Regions from separate parts of the Paraburkholderia sp. BR14312 genome, predicted to be linked through region 3. Evidence: predicted binding sites of a transcription regulator. Region 3 holds the regulator's gene; each other region holds the start of a gene.
The links. Region 3 encodes LexA, which represses DNA repair genes until DNA is damaged. Its sites were predicted from a motif close to ACTGTATNNNNATACAGT; they were not measured.
Positions count from the first base shown of each region.

Region 1 (6,324 bases), on a different contig from region 3:
AGCGCCGCGCGCTGCGCGGGTTGCCGGCTCACCACCCTGCCCCGGCTCACGACCGCGAGCCGCGCCGCGCGCAGCCGGATCGCCTCGATGGGATCGCGCGCGTCGAGCACCACGAGATTCGCCGCGCAACCGGGCGCCACACCGTAGCCTTCGAGGCCGAGGATCGTCGCGGCATTCACGGTCACCGCGTCGAACGAGGCGCGCGAGGCCTCGGTGCCCGTCATTTGCGCGACGTGCAGGCCCATGTGCGCGACTTCGAGCATGTCGCCCGAGCCGAAGCTGTACCACGGGTCCATCACGCAGTCATGGCCGAACGCGACGGTCACGCCTGCCGCCATCAACTCAGGCACGCGCGTCATGCCGCGGCGCTTCGGATAGGTATCGGCGCGCCCTTGCAGCGTGATATTGATGAGCGGATTCGCGATCGCCGCGACACCCGACTCGCGCATGAGCGGGATCAGCTTGCTCACGTAGTAGTTGTCCATCGAATGCATCGACGTGAGATGCGAGCCGGCCACGCGCCCATGCAGGCCCAGCCGGTGCGTTTGCGCCGCGAGCGTTTCGATGTGGCGCGAGAGCGGGTCGTCGGATTCGTCGCAATGCATGTCCACGTGCAGGCCCTTGTCGGCGGCGAACTCGCAGAGCAGGCGCACCGATTCGGCGCCGTCGGCCATCGTGCGCTCGAAGTGGGGAATGCCGCCCACCACGTCCACCCCCATCGCGATCGCGCGCTTGAGATTGTCGAATGCACCGGGGCTGCGCAATACGCCATCCTGCGGAAACGCCACGAGTTGGAGATCGAGATACGACGCGACGCAGCGCTTCACTTCGAGCAGCGCTTCGACCGCGAGCAGCCGTGCATCGCACACGTCGACGTGCGAGCGTATCGCGAGAAGCCCGCGCGCGACAGCCCAGTCGCAGTACTGCAGCGCGCGCTCGACGAGCGCCTCCTGCGTGAGATGCGGCTTGAGCTCGCCCCACAGCGCGATGCCCTCCAGCAGCGTGCCCGATGCATTCACGCGCGGCAGGCCGTACGAGAGCGTGGCGTCCATGTGGAAATGCGCATCGACGAACGGCGCACTCACGAGCGCACCCGCGGCGTCGATCTCCTCGCGCGCCGCGGTCGCGATGTGCGGCTCCACCGCGGTAATGCGCCCCGCCTCGATGCCGATATCCACCGTGGGATACCCGGCGGGATGCGCATGCGCGAGCACCGCGCGGCGAATGATCAGGTCCATCTGCGGCTCCTTGTTCTGGCGTGGTGGCGTGGCACTTTCGTTTCGGCTCGCGTCGATTCTATCGGCGCCAGAATGGCGCCGCCAGCGGCGTGGCCCCCTCCACGCGAAGGCGTCACACGAGCGCGTTCGGGCCATCGTCTTCCGCTGGGTCGTCGTCGAAAAGCGCGAACTGCCCGCGCAACGCCGGGCTCTCCTCTTCGAGCCGCACGCCCACGCCGAGCAGCCGCACCGCCAGCTTGCGTCGCGCGAGCCCCTTTTCGAGCATCAGCAGCAGGGTGCGCACATCGGTGGAACTGGCCACACACTCGACCGTCGTGCGCTGGAAGTCGGCGAAGCGGATCTTCACGAAGAGCTTGCGCACGGCGTGCGCGCAACCCGCGCGTTCGATGCGCGCGTCGAGCTGCACTGCAAGACGCTTCAGCTCCTCGCTGCACGCTTCGAGCGTGAGCAGATCGTCCACGTAGGTCGTCTCGACGCTCACCGACTTGCGCTCCTGATCGGCGCGCACGGGCCGGTCGTCCAGGCCGCGCGCGAGTTCGTAGAGCCGCTTGCCGAACACGCCGAAATGCCGATGCAGATCGAACAGCGACCATGTGCGCAGGTGCGCGCACGTGGTGAGCCCGAGGTTTTCGAGCTTCGCTGCCGTGACCTTGCCGACGCCGTGAATCTTGCGTACGGGCAGTGCAGCGATGAAGGCATCGACTTCAGGCGGACGCACGACGAAGAGGCCATCGGGCTTGTTCCAGTCCGAGGCGATCTTGGCGATGAACTTGTTCGGCGCGACACCGGCCGATACCGTCACGCCCACGGTTTCGCGCACGCGCGCGCGTATTTCCTCGGCGATCAGCGTGGCGCTGCCTTTGCAGCGCGAGGCGCGGGTGACGTCGAGATAGGCTTCGTCGAGCGAGAGCGGTTCGACGTCGGGCGTGTAGTCCCGGTAGATCGCCATGATCGCGCGCGAGGCGGTGCGGTACTTCTCCATCGCCGTGGGCAGGATCAAGAGCTCGGGACACTTGCGCATGGCGAGCGCCGAGGACATCGCCGAATGAATGCCGAAGCGCCGCGCCTCGTAGTTGCAGGTGGCGACCACGCCGCGCTGGTCGGGCCGGCCGCCCACCGCGAGCGGACGGCCGCGCAACGAGGGGTCGTCGCGCATTTCGACCGACGCATAGAAGCAGTCGCAGTCGCAGTCGCAATGGATGATCTTGCGAGCGGCGGCGGCAAGTGCGGCGGCGGTGCGCCCCGGGTCGGGTGCCGGCGGCGGCGCGAGGTCGGAAGAAGGCGAGGTCACGGTCCCGATACTGTACAAAAACACAGTATTATTTTCAAGACAAGTGTCCGCGCCCTTTGTCGGCTCCCGTACCGCTTCGGATCGGCCGGACCGTCTCTGGACTGCTGGCTGCGCGGGCCTATACTCGTGCGGACTGAACAGGCCACGAGCGTGAGGAACGAATCGATGAAGACAATCGGGGTGATTGGGGGGATGAGTTGGGAATCGTCGGCCGAGTATTACCGGCTGCTGAACCGCCACGCCAAGGCGCGTCTGGGCGGCCATCACAACGCGCGCAGCCTGATGGTGACCGTAGACTTCGCGCAGGTCGAAGCGCTCCAGCGCGCGGGCGACTGGGACGCGCTAGGCGTGCAGATGGCCGAGGCCGCGCAACAGCTCGAATGCGGGGGCGCCGAGATCGTGCTGCTCGCGACGAACACGATGCACCGCGTGCGCGCGGCAATCGAGGCGACGATTTCGATCCCCTTCCTGCATATCGCGGACCCGACCGGCCAGGCGTTGCGCGCCGCGGGCTTCACGCGCGCGGGCCTGCTCGGCACGCGCTACACGATGGAACAGGACTTCTACGTGGGACGACTGCGCGAGGCGCACGGCATCGAAGCGATCGTGCCGAACGAACACGATCGCGCGGACGTGCATCGGATCATCTACGACGAGCTGTGTCACGGCAACGTCGAGGCGCAGTCGCGGCGCGTGTATCAGCGCGTGATCGATGACCTCGCGGCACGCGGCGCGCAGGCGGTCATTCTCGGCTGCACGGAAATCACGCTGCTCATCGGGCAGAACGATTCTGCCCTGCCGGTGTTCGACACGACCGCGTTGCACGCGCAGGCTGCGGTGGATTGGGCGATTGGAAGCGAGGCAGGTGCTTAGCGCTATGACGCTCGTGGCTGCTTCGAGATGCAGAAAACAAAAAACCCGCTTGGAGCGGGTTCATTGATTGGCACGAGGCCTTGCTGCTTCAGACGTTTGGTTGCGGGGGTAGGATTTGAACCTACGACCTTCGGGTTATGAGCCCGACGAGCTGCCAGACTGCTCCACCCCGCGTCCGTCAGAGAAAAGAATTATAGGGTGCACGCGCTTCTGCGTCAAGAGTCTTTTTCACATGACTGAAACATGGCGCGTTCGGACACCGTCGGCAAGCAAACGCGACACGAGAATTCCTTCGGACAACCTGGCACATCACTGTGCCTGCACAGGTTCCACCAGCGTGCGCACCTCTTCCGCCCAGGCGAGCCACATCTCCTGCGTATGAATGCCCGCCTTGAGGATCGCGTACTGCAACTGCTGCCCGCGCGTGAGCGACGCCGCGCCGAAATCGCGCTGCTCGATCTCCCGATACGTCGCGAGCCGTGCACGATTTTCTTCGATGAGCCGCGCGAGTTCCTCGGCGAGGCCAAGCGGCCCGATCACGGCATCGGCGCGCAGCTTGAGCAGAAACACGTTGCGCGAGTCGAGGTCGAGCGCGGTCTCGCGCACCCAGCGCGCCACCTCATCCCGCCCGACCGGCAATACGCAATACACCTTCTTGCGCGACGCGGCGGCCGTCTCGTCCTCGATGACCGACACCCATCCCGCGTCGACCATGCGGCCCAACTCGCGATAGATCTGCTGATGGGTGGCGTGCCAGAAGTAGCCGATTGCGCGATCGAAGCGGCGCGCGAGGTCGTAGCCCGACGAAGGCTTTTCCAGCAAGGCGATGAGGATGGCATGCGGCGTCGACATGCGGCGATTCTAAACCACGCCTCGCCCGATACCGGATCTGTTGCGGATCGAATTTTCCCGCTATGCAACTGGTTGCATAGTTTCGACGGCTTTGCTATGTTTGAGCCTGCCAGCCGGCGCGCACGCCGGCGCATCGAATCACGCGAGGGCAGCCGCACCCGGCGCCCCCCAGTCTAGGAGATATGGATGTCCCTGCCCGCCGTGCTGCGCCGCGGCCTGTCGATTCCGGTCGTCGGCTCGCCCCTCTTCATCATTTCGAATCCCGATCTCGTGATCGCCCAGTGCAAGGCGGGCGTCGTCGGCTCGTTCCCCGCGCTCAACGCACGGCCGGAGCACGTGCTGGGCGAATGGCTCGACCGCATCACCAACGAGCTCGCCGAGTACAACGCGAAGCATCCGGACGCCCCGGCGGCACCTTTCGCGGTCAACCAGATCGTGCACAAGTCGAACGACCGCCTCGAGCACGACCTTGGCGTGTGCGCCCAATACAAGGTGCCGATCGTCATCACGTCGCTTGGCGCGCGCGAAGAGGTCAACCACGCGATCCACGCATGGGGCGGCATCGTGCTGCACGACGTGATCAACAACACGTTCGCGAAGAAGGCCATCGAGAAAGGCGCGGACGGCCTGATCGCCGTGGCCGCCGGCGCAGGCGGCCATGCGGGCACACTCTCGCCGTTCGCCCTCATCCACGAAATTCGCGAATGGTTCGACGGCCCGCTGCTGCTGTCGGGCGCGATCGGCAACGGCAACGCGATTCTCGCGGCGCAGGCGGCGGGCGCCGATCTCGCCTATATCGGCTCGGCGTTCATCGCCACGCATGAAGCGAATGCCGTCGACGCCTACAAGCAGATGATCGTCGAAGGGAGCGCGGGCGATATCGTGTACTCGAATCTCTTCACGGGCGTGCACGGCAACTATCTGCGCCAGAGCATCGTGGCGAGCGGTCTCGATCCGGAGGCGCTGCCGCAGTCGGATCCGTCGGCGATGAATTTCGGCTCGACCCGCGTGAAGCCGTGGAAGGACATCTGGGGCTCGGGCCAAGGCATCGGCGCGGTAAAGAGCATCGTGCCTGCGGCTGAACTCATCGCGCGTTTGAAGCGCGAATACGAGGCGGCGCGCGCGCGTCTCGGTGTGGTGAGCGCGCCGCTAGCCGAGCAACAATCCGTAGAACAAGCCGCGCTCTGATGCGCAGCGCGAGGCGGGAGCGATCATGCCGCATCCGCCTCGCCTCGTGATGCAACGCCTTTTACGCGTGCGACTTCACGCGCGCGATCTCCTCTTCGACGTCGCGCAATTGGTCCTTGCCGAAGTACATTTCCTCGCCGACGAAGAACGTCGGCGAACCAAATGCGCCGCGCTCGAACGCCGACTGCGTGTTCGCAAGCAGCGCGGCTTTCACATCGGCGTCCTGAATCGCCGTTTCGAATGCCGTGGCATCGAGGCCGTCCGCCTCCAGCGCCGCGCGGATCACGGCGGGGTCGTCCATCTCGAGGCCCTCTTCCCACATGTGCGCGAACATGCGGTCCACGTAGCGCTCGAACGTGCCGAAGCGCTGCGCCGCAATCGCGCCGCGCATGATCTGCAATGTATTCACCGGGAAGTGCGGATTGGGCCGATAAGCGCTCAGCCCATGCCGCTCAATGAAGCGCCGCATCTCGAGCATCATGAACTTGCGCTTGTTTTCGATGTCCGCGAACGCCTCGGCCGGCGAGCGATTGCCGCTCAGCTTGAACAGGCCGCCAAGCAGGATCGGCACATACTCGAAACGCACCTGCCGGCGCGCTTCGATGCCGCCGATCACCTTGTGGCACAGGTAAGCGTTAGGACTGCCGAAGTCGAACAGAAACTGCACCTTGATGTCAGCCATCGAGTCTCCCTTATGTGAATTCGCGCACCTTTGCCCGAGCGCGCCGACGTCCTAAGATACCTGAAACCGGGCCGCTGCAATCGACAGTGAGACAAGCACCATGACGCAAAAGAAAGCCGTACTGGTAATCGGCGCAGGCGATGCCACCGGAGGCGCCATCGCGCGCCGCTTCGCACGCGAGGGCTACATTGCGTGCGTGA
Region 1 is NZ_JBFPKI010000004.1:204,188-210,511, reverse strand. It holds gene AB3X98_RS13060 (amidohydrolase family protein) at 1-1,238, opposite strand, end outside; gene dinB (DNA polymerase IV) at 1,351-2,529, opposite strand; gene AB3X98_RS13050 (aspartate/glutamate racemase family protein) at 2,695-3,402, shown strand; tRNA gene AB3X98_RS13045 (tRNA-Met) at 3,500-3,576, opposite strand; gene AB3X98_RS13040 (PadR family transcriptional regulator) at 3,712-4,254, opposite strand; gene AB3X98_RS13035 (NAD(P)H-dependent flavin oxidoreductase) at 4,441-5,442, shown strand; gene AB3X98_RS13030 (2-hydroxychromene-2-carboxylate isomerase) at 5,504-6,124, opposite strand; gene AB3X98_RS13025 (SDR family oxidoreductase) at 6,225-6,324, shown strand, end outside.
Region 1: dinB (DNA polymerase IV) is a predicted target of LexA. The motif match lies at 2,539-2,556, and genes of this name have one in related genera.

Region 2 (6,324 bases), on a different contig from region 3:
CAAGCGCGTGATGTGGATCGCTTTTCGTCGCTATGGCTCACTCAGATTTGACGGCGTGGCATCAGTGCCGATACAATCGCTGATTCGTCGGAGCGTAGCGCAGCCTGGTAGCGCATCTGATTTGGGATCAGAGGGTCGTAGGTTCGAATCCTATCGCTCCGACCAGCAATACCGAGGGGTTACACGCCATTGGCCTGTAGCCCCTTTTTCTTTTTCTCCCATGTTGGGTCATACGCGCTCGCGTCTCGTCGTACGGCTTGCGTTCGCTTTGAAAAGCCACCGAGCCTATAAAATACGGATCGGCCACAACTCCCGTGGCGATCGCACCCTGGCAGCCATGTTACGTTTATCCGAAGTCAAACTCCCCCTCGACCACGCCGAAAGCGAACTTGAAGCCGCGATTCGGGGACGTCTCGCGGAACTCGGCGTGGGGGCGGATGCGCTCGTGCGTTACACCGTATTCCGCCGTGCGCACGACGCACGCAAGCGCTCGGATATCAAGCTGACCTATATCGTCGACGTCGAAGTCAAGGACGAAGCGGCCGCGCTCAAGCGGATCGCCGGCAAGCCGCATTGCGGGGTGACGCCGGACATGACCTACCGCTTTGTCGCCAAGGCGCCCGAGCACTCGACGCATCCGCGTCCGGTGGTGATCGGCATGGGGCCATGCGGCCTGTTCGCGGGACTGATCCTCGCGCAGATGGGCTTTCGTCCCATCATCCTCGAACGCGGCAAGGCCGTGCGCGAGCGCACCAAGGACACCTTCGGGCTGTGGCGCAAGTCCGTGCTCAACCCCGAATCCAACGTGCAGTTCGGCGAAGGCGGGGCCGGGACGTTTTCCGACGGCAAGCTGTACAGCCAGATCAAGGATCCGCACCACTACGGCCGCAAGGTGCTCGAGGAGTTCGTCAAGGCGGGCGCGCCGGAAGACATCCTGTATCTGAGCCGGCCGCACATCGGCACGTTCCGTCTCGTCAGCATGGTGGAAAAAATGCGCGCCACCATCCATGAGCTGGGCGGTGAAGTGCGCTTCGAAACCCGCGTCGAAGACATCGAGATCGAACAGGGCAAGGTGCGCGCGCTCAAGCTTTCGAACGGTGAGACGCTGCCGTGCGACCACGTCGTGCTGGCCGTCGGCCACAGCGCCCGCGACACGTTCCAGATGCTGCACGATCGCGGCGTGTTCATGGAAGCCAAGCCGTTTTCGCTGGGCTTTCGGATCGAGCATCCGCAGGGGGTGATCGATCGCAGCCGTTTCGGTAAGTTTGCGGGCCACAAGCAACTCGGCGCGGCCGACTACAAGGTGGTGCATCACGCCAACAATGGACGGGCGGTCTATAGCTTCTGCATGTGCCCGGGCGGCACGGTGGTCGCGGCGACCTCCGAACCCGGCCGCGTGGTCACCAATGGCATGAGCCAGTATTCGCGGGCCGAGCGCAACGCGAATGCGGGCATCGTCGTCGGCATCACGCCGCAGGACTATCCGGGCGGTCCGCTCGCGGGCATCGCCTTCCAGCGCAAGTGGGAAGAGCGGGCGTTCGAACTCGGCGGCGGCAATTACCAGGCGCCGGGCCAGCTGGTCGGCGACTTTATCGCCGGTCGTCCGTCGACGTCGCTGGGCTCCGTGGTGCCGTCTTACAAGCCGGGTGTGCACCCGACCGATCTCAGCACCGCGCTGCCCGACTACGTGATCGAAGCCATCCGCGAAGCCCTGCCTCAGATCGACAGGAAGATCGCAGGCTTCGCGATGCACGACGCCGTGCTCACCGGCGTGGAGACGCGCACGTCGTCGCCGCTGCGCATTCGTCGCAAAGACAATTACCAGAGCATGAACGTCGAAGGTCTGTATCCGGCGGGCGAAGGCGCCGGGTATGCCGGTGGTATCTACTCGGCGGCCATCGACGGCATCGAAGTGGCGCAAGCCGTGGCGCTCGATATGACGTCGGCGCAGGCGTCTTGATAGCAACAAGCTCTGCCGCCCTTATCGCACAGCGCCCACATCGGGCTGGCGGTGTGTATTAAGCAGCGTTTGCCCCGGACGTCAGCGCGACGTCCGGCGGCGGTCCGGTCGCCCCTCGGCGATCGCAAAGTGACCCGCCCCCAATTTCCGCCTCCTCCAATCTCTCAAAATACTGTATAAATATACAGGTGGAGGCGAGTCGACCTCCTTCTTGCCGATGCCCCATTTCTTGCCGGGCAGGGCGAAGCGTTCCCATCAATCAGGCCACGAACATGGCAGCAGCAGCCCAGACCACTGCGCAGACCACCGCGCAACTCGCCGCGCACTTGCCCCCCCGGCTGCAAAGCCGCGTGTGGCAAGGCGATCAGCTCGCGCGCGCCAGCGAGCGCACGGTGCCGAGCGGCCACGCGACGCTCGACGCCCAGCTCCCCGGCGCCGGCTGGCCCTCGGGCAGCCTGACCGAGCTGCTCGTCGAACAGGGCGGCGTGGGCGAGATGCGACTTGTCGCGCCGGCGCTGCGCGCGCTCACCGCGCAGGCGGGCCGGCACGTGCTGCTCGTCGCGCCGCCGTGGCGCCCATACGCCTGCGCGCTCAAGGCGTGGGGGCTCGCGCTCGATCGCGTGATCTGGGTGCGCGCGGCCGAAGACGAAGCCGCCTGGGTGGCCGAACAGGCGCTCAAGCAGGAAGGCATGGGCGCCGTGCTGCTCTGGCAGGCGAAGGCGCGCGCCGACGCCGTGCGCCGTCTACAGGTCGCCGCCCAGGATTCGCAGGCGCTCGCATTTCTCGTGCGGCCGCTCGCCGCGCGCAACCAGTCGTCGCCGGCGCCGCTGCGCATGACCTGCTCGCCGGTGCCGCCGCCCGACGACGCGAGCCTGAACCGCCGGCAATGGATGCAGTTCGCCGCGCTCTCTGTCGATATTTTCAAGCGCCGCGGGCCGCCGCCCGCCCAGCCACTCGTCATTACATTGCCGCTGCAGGATGCGGTGCTGCCCCAGCCGGACGCAGCTTCCGTCGTCATGCCGTGGCCCGGGGTCAATCATGCTGTGGATCGCCGTCACCTTGCCGTTGTTGCCGCTGGAGGCCGTCAGACCTCTGATGCCGCCGGCGCCGTCAACGCCGCTCCTGCCTGAAAGCGTCGATGCCCATGTCACCAGCGCGCCGCGCTGCTACGCGCTCGCCGACCACACGCGCATCCTGATCGCCGATCTCGACGCGCTGCGCGCAGGCGTCGAGCCCGGCAACACGCGCTCGCATGCGCTCGCGCTCGCGCCGGGGCTCGTGCTGCTCGAAGCCGATCCGGCGCGCGAGACCCGCGCGTTCGAGGCGCTCGCGCTCGCGTTGCTCGCCTATACGCCCAAGGTGTCGTTCGCGCAGTCGCACACGCTGCTGCTCGAAGTCGGCTCGGGCTTGCGTCTGTTCGGCGGCGTGCGTGCGCTGCTCGCCAGGGTCGCGGCGACAGTGGCCGGCTGCGGGCACACCGCGCGCATGGCGTGCGCGCCCACGGCGTGGGGGGCATGGACGCTCGCGCAGGCGCGCGTCACGCGTTCGTCGCGCCGCTGGCATGTGCTCAAGGAAACAACGCTCGCGCGCGTGCTCGACTCACTGCCGGTCACGCTTGCGCCGTTCGCCGCGCAGCACGACCACGCGCTCACGCAGATCGGCTGCGCGACGCTCGGCGATTTGCGGCGGCTGCCGCGCGACGGCATCGTGCGTCGTTTCGGCGACGGCGTGCTCGGCTGGCTCGCGCAGGCGCGCGGCGAGGCGCCCGATCCGCGCGTCTGGTTTGCCGCGCCGCCGTCGTTTCACGCGTCGCTCGAATTGCAGGCGCGCGTGGAGAGCGCCGAGGCGCTGCTCTTTGCCGCGCGCCGGCTCGTGATGCAGCTGGCCGGCTGGCTGGCCGCGCAGCACGCGGCCTTGAGCGGCTTCGAACTGCGCCTGGAGCACGAACTGGCTTCGCGTCACGCGCCGCGCACCTCGACGCTCACGATCGCCTGGGCATCGCCTTCGCGCGACGCCGAGCATCTGCTGTGGCTGCTTCGCGAGCGCCTGAATCAGACTGAGCTTGCCGCGCCCGTGATTGGCCTTGCGCTCGTCGCCTCGCAGGTGAGCGAATACGCGGCGCCCACCGACACGCTCTTTCCGATGGCCGAGGCCGCCGAGGCGTCGCTCGGGCAGCTCTTCGAGCGCATCGGCGCGCGGCTTGGCGAGCAGAACGTGCTGCAGCTTTTCGTCGAGGACGATCACCGGCCCGAGTTGGCGATGTCGGCGCGGCCTTACCGCGAGAGCGGCGCGAAGCGTGCGCGCAGGCCGCGCAAGGCAGGCAAGCCGCAGCAGGAAGCCGGCGCGAGCGCGCCCGTGCAAAGCGCCTTCGATCTGCCCGAGGTGCCGCTGCCGACCCAGCCGCGTCCGGCGTGGTTGCTCGAAAAGCCGCTCAAGCTCGCGACGCGCGGCGATCGGCCCGTTTATCGCCGGCCGCTGAAGACGCTCACGCGCACCGAGCGCATCGAGTCCGGCTGGTGGGACGGCGAGGGCGTCGGGCGCGACTACTACGTCGCCGCCGACGACCAGGGTCGCATGTTCTGGCTGTATCGCGAGCGCATTGGCGGCCAGTGGTATCTGCAAGGGCTGTTCGGCTAGCGCTTATTCGTCGTTCTTTCGGGTTTCAGGAATCATGTCGATCAGCGGGACGGGCGCGTCGTCGCCTCCACAGTTGCCGCCGCAGTTGGCCGCGCAGCTGCCTGACTACGCCGAGCTGCACTGCCTGACCAATTTCACCTTCCTGCACGGCGCGTCGCGCCCGGGCGAGATGGTCGAGCAGGCGATCCGCCACGGCTACCGCGCGCTCGCGATCACCGACGAATGCTCGTTCGCGGGCGTCGTGCGCGCCTGGAGTGCGCTCAACGAATACGACGAGGCGCGCAAAAAGGCGTATGACGAAGCCGTGCGCGAGGCGCGCGAACGCGGCGGCCATGCCGCCGCCGCGGCGCTGGGCCCGTTCGAGCCGTCGCTGCACCTGCTGATCGGCAGCGAGCTGAATCTCGTCGACGAATATGGCGCCCCGTTCTGCACGATCGTTGCGCTCGCAACGACACGCGAAGGCTACGGCAACCTCTGCGAGCTGATCACGCTGGCTCGCTCGCGGGCGGCAAAGGGCAGCTATCGCGTGCATCCCGCCGATTTCACCGAGCCCGAGCCCGGTTTCGAACATCTGAAGCACTTGCGCGAGTGCGTGTTGCTGCTCGTGCCGCAACGCGCGGCCACGCTCGCGCAAACGCTGCGCGCCGCGCACTGGCTCGCGGGCTTCGCGGCCGAGCGCGCCTGGCTCGCGCTCGAACTCTGGCAGACCGGCGGCGACGACACGCAGATCGAAGTGCTACGCCATGTCTCGCAGGAGAGCGGCCTGCCGCTCGTCGCGGCGGGCGGTGTGCTGATGCACGCCCGTTCGCGCAAGCCGTTGCAGGATACGCTGAGCGCGATCCGTATCGGCAAGCCGCTCGCTTCGTGCGGGCGCGCGCTGGAAGCGAATGCGGAGCGGCATCTGCGCTCGCGCGTGCGGCTTGGCGCGATTTATCCGCGCGAGGCGCTCGACGCGACGCTCGACGTCGCGCGCCGCTGCACGTTTTCGCTCGGCGAGCTGGCCTACGAATATCCCGAGGAGCTGGTGCCGCCCGGCGAGACGCCCCAGTCGTGGCTGCGCAAGCTCGTGATGAAGGGCGCACTGGAGCGCTGGCCCGACGGCCTGAACGACAAGCGCCGGGATCAGATCGAGCAGGAGCTCGGGCTCATCGACGAGCTGAAGTACGAGAAGTACTTCCTCACGGTGCACGACATCGTCCGCTTCGCGCGCGATCAGAAGATCCTGTGCCAGGGGCGAGGCTCGGCGGCGAACTCGGTGGTTTGCTACTGCCTGAAGATCACGGAGATCGACCCCGTGCGCATGAACATGCTCGTGGCGCGTTTTCTCTCCCGCGCGCGCAACGAGCCGCCCGATATCGACGTCGACTTCGAGCATCAGCGCCGAGAAGAGGTCATTCAGTACATCTACCGCAAGTACGGCACGCGCCGCGCCGCGCTGGCCGCGACGCTCATCACCTATCGCTCGCGCAGCGCGTTGCGCGATGTCGGCAAGGCGCTCGGCCTCGACAATGCGCTCGTCGAAAAGCTCTCGGGCGCGCATCAGTGGTGGGACGGCCCCGATTCGATCGCGCGCCATCTGGAGGAAGCGGGCTTTTCGCCCGACTCGCACGTGACGCAGCAGCTCATCCGCCTCACGCGCGAGCTGCGCGGTTTTCCGCGCCATCTTTCGCAGCACGTGGGCGGTTTCGTGATCGCGCGCGACAAGCTCTCGCGCCTCGTGCCGATCG
Region 2 is NZ_JBFPKI010000002.1:118,278-124,601, reverse strand. It holds tRNA gene AB3X98_RS06345 (tRNA-Pro) at 89-165, shown strand; gene AB3X98_RS06340 (NAD(P)/FAD-dependent oxidoreductase) at 338-1,960, shown strand; gene imuA (translesion DNA synthesis-associated protein ImuA) at 2,233-3,090, shown strand; gene AB3X98_RS06330 (DNA polymerase Y family protein) at 2,999-4,597, shown strand; gene AB3X98_RS06325 (error-prone DNA polymerase) at 4,632-6,324, shown strand, end outside.
Region 2: imuA (translesion DNA synthesis-associated protein ImuA) is a predicted target of LexA. The motif match lies at 2,132-2,149, and genes of this name have one in related genera.

Region 3 (6,324 bases):
GGGGCGGATCAACGCAACGGCATGCGCGAGCGGTAGCATCAACGTGATGTGCTGCGCGGCGGCGGGCAGTTGCGCGATCGGAAAGAACACGCCGGAGAGCAGCAGCATCGGCGTGAGCACGAGCGTCTGATAGAACATGAAGAAGTCGTAGGACGGTGCGAGCGCGGTGACGATCATCGCGCAGCTCGCGAACGCGAGGCCCGCGAGCGCGATCACGGGCAGCGCGAGCAGCATGGAAGGAAAGCTCGCGTAGCCGAGCAGGCCCGCCACCACCATGATCGCCACGCCCGATAGCATCGACTTGCTCGCGGCCCACATCACCTCGCCGAGCACCACGTCGCCGAGCGTGAGCGGCGTGTGCATGATCGCTTCCCAAGTGCGCTGCACGTGCATACGCGAGAAGCCCGAGTACATCGACTCGAAGCTCGCCGACATCATCACCGAAGACGACACCGTGCCTGCCGCGAGAAACGCGATGTACGAGACGCCGTCGACGTGCCCGACCATCAGCCCGAGCCCGAAGCCCAGACCGAAGAGATAGATCATCGGATCGGCGAGATTGCCGAACATCGACGCGAGGGCGAGCTTGCGCCAGACCAGATAGTTGCGCCGCCATACGGCCATCCAGTGCGTCGCGTTCGAAGGCAGCGCAGCGCGCGGCTCGCGCACGCTCGCATGTTCGGGGCGCGAGGGCGTCGGGTTGTTGGTGCGTGTCTGCATGGTGTCCTTGGCGATTCGTACGCGGGCGTTGATCCTGCCGCCGTTAATCCTGCATCTCGCGGCCCGTGAGCCGCAGGAACACGTCTTCGAGATTCGCGGGCCGGTGCAGATAGCGCAAATCAGAGCGATGGCGCAGCTTCGCATGGACAGGCGCAGGGTCGTCGACATAACAGAACAGCGTCTCGCCGCTGATCTCGGTGCGCTTCGCGTCGGCCGCAAGTTCATCGCGCAACGCGACCGGGTCCGGTCCGTACACCTCGATCACATCGCAGCCGATCTCCGATTCGATCAGCGCCTTGGGTGCGCCCTCGGCGATCTTGCGGCCTTCCTCGATCACGCAGACCCGATTGCAAAGCCGTTCGGCCTCCTCCATGAAATGCGTGGTGAGGAGAATCGTTTTGCCGCGCGCGAGCAGCGAGCGCAGCCGCTCCCAGATCAGATGCCGTGCCTGTGGATCGAGGCCCGTAGTGGGCTCGTCCATCACAAGCACGTCCGGGTCGTTCACGAGCGCGCGCGCGAGTGTGAGACGTCGACGCATGCCGCCTGAGAGTTCGCCCACGCGTGCGTCGGCCTTGCTTTCGAGGCGCGCGAATTCGAGCAACGGCGCGACGAGCTCGCGCGTTTCGCGCGCGGACAAGCCGAAGTAGCGGCCGAACACGAGCAGGTTCTCGCGCACGGTGAAGTCGGGGTCGAGATTGTCGAACTGCGGCACCACCCCCACGCGCTGGCGGGCGTGGCGCGCGCGCGCCGGCACCGGCTCGCCGCACAGGCTGATGCGACCCGCATCGGGCGAAACGATGCCGAGCAGCATGCGCAGTGTCGTGGTTTTTCCCGCGCCGTTCGGGCCGAGCAGTCCGAAGCACTCGCCGGGAACGACGTCGAACGACAGGCCGTTGACGACCGTCCTGTCTCCATAATGTTTGATGACCTGCTCGAATTCGATGGCGGGTGCGGGCATGGACCGGTTGAACGTGAGTCGATCGGGCATCGCGCGAGTCGCTCGAAGTACCGAACGAAAAATCGCACGAAACGAGGCGGCCCATTTTAGTGCATTGCTGCGCGGCGGGTCGGGCGTCGCTCACAAGTGTTTTGACGATGCACGAGGTAAATGCATGTCGCGGCAAGCATCCAGCACTGTGCAAGATGCATGCGCCGATTGGGACGCGCCTGGCGTTTTTCGATGCACACCTGGCGTTTTCCAGCCCTTGCGTGTGGAATTGCGGCGCACCATCATGAGAATCGCACAGCCTGCAAATCACGCGGGCGGGGAGAAGCGATCATGGCGAGCTATAAAAAAATTCTGCTCTGTTACGACGGCTCGCGCGAAGGCCGCAAGGCGCTGCGGTGCGGCGCCGATCTTGCACTCGATCTGCAGGCCGAGACGCACTTGCTCTCGGTCGTCGACATGCGTTCGACGATCGCCCAGAGCGCCGGCCTGTTGACCGACGTGGCCTGCGGCCGCTTCGAGGAAACGGCGCGCGAGATTCTTCAGGAAGGCGTGGACTGGCTAACTGAGCGCGGCGTGCGCGCTCAGGGGCATTTCGCGTTCGGTCATCCGATCGACGAAATCGCGAATCTGGCCAACGAGCTGAATGCCGACCTCGTGGTGGTGGGCCACCGCTGCCGCACAGGGCTCTCGCGTTGGTGGATGGGCGCCGGCAACACGCCGCTGCTCGACCGCGTTTCGTGCAGCATTCTCGTGGCGTGTTCGTCGGCGGCTGAGGAAAAGCAGCAGCAAGCCGCCGCGTAGGGGATCGAGCGGGCCGGCTCGCCTGGAACCGGCCTGTTAGCGCTGCCACTGCCGATCTGTCTCAGTTCGAGACGTTTCCTTCGCTTAGCTCGACCGCCGAGAGCTTCCACGAGAAGAGCCCGTGACGCTGCAGGATGGCGGCGTAGTGCTCGCCCGTACTGCCGCGGTCCCACGTGAGCGCGAACTCATTGAGGCCGCGATAGCCCGCCGTGGTCACCGGCCGCGCCTCGGGCGCGGGGGTGCCGGATACGGCCGGGGCCGGTGGCGCGGCGGAGGCGGGTGCCGATTGCGGCGGCTCTGCCGATTGCGCGGATGGCGCGCCGGATTCCGCTGGCGGCGGCGCGTGTGGCCGGTCGCCGGGCTTGCCCGTCGGCGGCATGCCATCGAGCAGGGCGGCCACGCCTTCCGGTGTGGCGTAGGCATCCACGAGCGGACTAATCAGTGCCGCGCCAATTACGGCGCCGAGGATCAGCAACGGATTGCTGCTGTGCTGCCCCTCGACGCGCCGGTGCAGCATCTCGCCCACCTGCTGTTTCAGGCTCAGGCGCAGCGCAGGGTAATCGACGTATTCGTTGAGCGCGACGGCGTCACGCGCGTCGGCCGCGGCTTTCATGTGTTTCACCGCGATATAGGGCGACGCATAGGCGTAGCCGATCGCGGCAACGACCATTGCGACGGCGACCGTGATCGCAACGGGCTTTTTCCAGCCTTGGGTCTTGCGCGGGGTAGAGAGAGATTCCGTCATCGGCATAGGGCAAATCGTTTAAACACGGTGTTGACCGCAAACCGGGCCAAACGATCCCGCCCGTAACCTCTTCTCACATTTGGGCAGCGTTGCTGCTTACTTCGCGAGTGCCGCGGGCAGGTCGCTGTGCTGCTCGGCGATGCAGCGGTCGATTGCGCGGCAAACCGCGTCGACCGTGCCGACTAGGATGAGCCGCGACGGACCCTGATAGACGCGCACGGGCGCGCGGCGCATGGGCTGTTCGGTGTTGAGCGTGCTGTTGAGCGACACGCGCGCAAACGCCGGCTGTGCCGAGGGCAGCACGGGCAGGTCGGCTGCGCTGGCCGCCACCATCTCAGGCGAGTCTTCGAAGAGCGAGCCGCTCAGTGCGGCAGCCGAATCGCGGACTTCGCGGACCGCGCACGAGGCGATTCCACGGAGATGGCGAAGGCGGCCGAATTGGCGGAAGGGCAGCAGGCGGGCAAGACGTTCCATGACTCTCTCCAGGTATGCGCAGATGGTGCGCAAACAATGTGCAAACCGCGCTCAGACGGATTCCTTAGAATTCGGTGGGGCGGATCAGCCCGACCGCGATGCCTTCGAGCGCGAATTCCGCGCTGCCGGCCTCGACGAAAATATTGTCGTAATCGGGGTTCTCGGCGATCAGCTCGAGCCCGTTCGGACGGCGCTTCAGGCGCTTGACGGTCACGTCGTCGCCGAGGCGCGCCACGATGATCTGGCCGTCTTTCGCTTCGGCCTTTTTCTGCACGGCGAGCAGGTCGCCGTCGAGGATGCCGGCGTCGCGCATGGAAAGGCCGCGCACCTTCAACAGGTAGTCGGGGCGGCTCGAGAAGAGCGCCGGGTCGCACATGTAGTTCTGCGAGATGTGCTCCTGCGCGAGGATCGGGCTACCCGCAGCGACGCGGCCGACGAGCGGCAGCGAGAGCTGCATGATGCTCGGGTGCGGGAGCGTGAACTGGTGCGGCAGGTCGTCGGGCCCCGGCACGAGGCGGATGCCGCGCGAGGCGCCCGCAGCCAGTTCGATCACGCCCTTGCGCGCCAGCGCACGCAGATGCTCCTCCGCGGAGTTGGCGGAGCTGAAGCCGAGTTCCGCCGCGATCTCGGCGCGCGTGGGCGGAAAGCCCGTGCGCTCGATGGCCCGGCGAACCAGATCGAAAACCTGCTGCTGTCGTGCGGTGAGTTTGGTCATGGCGCCACTGTATGTTTGAACAGGTAACTGTATTTTTATACAGTACTCGCCACTTTTCAAGTGTTACTTGAAGTTCATCGACTGAACGTTGCCATCAGGCCGTTTTCCCGTGTTTGCGCGGATGAAACCGCGCTCTAACAGCGACTTCCTCTGTCCTTACCACTTTTGCGTATTAAAAAATAAGAAAACATCATTTTTAATAATGTAAGGGGATCGCTAGACTGGCCTCCATCGTTAGCTGCGGTTTCATCAATGAGCGCAAACGAGCACACACGAGAACGGAGAACAGATAGATGGGCACGACACATACGGGGCGCGCGGGCTGGCTGAAAACACTGGCGGCAAAACTGGTCATCGGCGTTGCGCCGCTCGTCGGCGTCACGGCGATGGCGGCTATGGTGCCGCTGGCCGCTCACGCGGATACATCGCTGCTCAACGTCTCCTACGATCCGACGCGCGAGCTGTACCAGGACATCAACGAAGCCTTCATCAAGCAGTGGAAGGCGAAGACGGGCGAAACGCTCACCATCAAACAGTCGCATGGCGGCTCGGGCGCACAGGCGCGCTCGGTGCTCGACGGTCTGCAGGCCGACGTCGCGACGCTCGCGCTGGCATGGGACATCGACGCGCTCGCCAACAAGGGCATCGTCGCGAAGGACTGGCAAAAGCGCCTGCCCGACAACGCCTCGCCATACACGTCGACCATCGTGTTCCTCGTGCGCAAGGGCAACCCCAGGCACATCAAGGACTGGGACGATCTGACCAAGCCGGGTGTCTCGATCGTCACGCCGAATCCGAAGACCTCGGGCGGCGCGCGCTGGAACTATCTCGCGGCGTGGGCGTATGCGCTGCACCAGCCGGGCGGCAACGAGCAGAAGGCGAAGGACTTTGTCACGAAGCTCTACAAGAACGCGGGCGTGCTCGACTCGGGCGCGCGGGGAGCCACGACGAGCTTCGTGCAGCGCGGCATCGGCGATGTGCTGATCGCATGGGAAAACGAAGCATTTCTCTCGCTCAAGGAGTTCGGCCCGGACAAGTTCGAGATCGTGGTGCCTTCGGTGAGCATTCTGGCTGAGCCGCCGGTTGCCGTGGTGGACAAGGTCGTCGACAAGAAGGGCACGCGCAAGGAGGCCGAAGCCTACCTGCAGTTCCTCTATAGCGAAGAGGGCCAGGAGATCGCCGCGAAGAACTTCTACCGTCCGCGTTCGGACAAGGTCCCGGCGGCGCTCACGGCGAAGTTTCCGAAGCTCAAGCTCTACACGGTCGACGACACGTTCGGCGGCTGGCCCAACGCGCAGAAGACGCATTTCGCGGATGGCGGCGTGTTCGATTCGATCTATCAGCCGCAGTAAAGCTGTCGAGCAGTCAAGCAGCAGGCGGTCAAGCAGTAAGCGGTCCGCATAACGACGTGATCGCATAACAACGAAGCGCGCCTACGGGCGCGCTTTTCGGCGCGAATCTGCAACGCACGAATCGCGCAACCCATGTCTGGACGATGAGCATGACAACGTTTCGATTGCGCAAGCCCAGTGCGCTGCCTGGCTTCGGTTTGACGCTTGGCATCACGGTGGCCTATCTGAGCCTCGTGGTGCTCATTCCGCTTGCCGCCACCTTTCTCAAGACGGCGACACTCGACTGGAGCCAGTTCGTGCGCGCCGTGTGGTCGCCGCGCGTGATCGCGTCGTACCGGCTCACGTTCACCGCCGCGCTCGGCGGGGCGCTGATCAACGCGGTATTCGGCTTCCTGCTCGCGTGGGTGCTCGTGCGCTATAGGTTTCCGTTCAAACGGGTGATCGATGCGCTCGTCGATCTGCCGTTCGCGCTCCCGACTTCCGTGGCGGGCATTTCGCTCGCCGCCGTGTATGCCGGCAATGGCTGGATCGGCCAGTTCCTGCAGCCGCTCGGTCTGAAGATCGCCTT
Region 3 is NZ_JBFPKI010000007.1:287,295-293,618, reverse strand. It holds gene AB3X98_RS21450 (ABC transporter permease) at 1-720, opposite strand, end outside; gene nodI (nodulation factor ABC transporter ATP-binding protein NodI) at 764-1,678, opposite strand; gene AB3X98_RS21440 (universal stress protein) at 2,000-2,470, shown strand; gene AB3X98_RS21435 (DUF2939 domain-containing protein) at 2,532-3,215, opposite strand; gene AB3X98_RS21430 (hypothetical protein) at 3,312-3,689, opposite strand; gene lexA (transcriptional repressor LexA) at 3,754-4,404, opposite strand; gene AB3X98_RS21420 (sulfate ABC transporter substrate-binding protein) at 4,698-5,756, shown strand; gene cysT (sulfate ABC transporter permease subunit CysT) at 5,906-6,324, shown strand, end outside.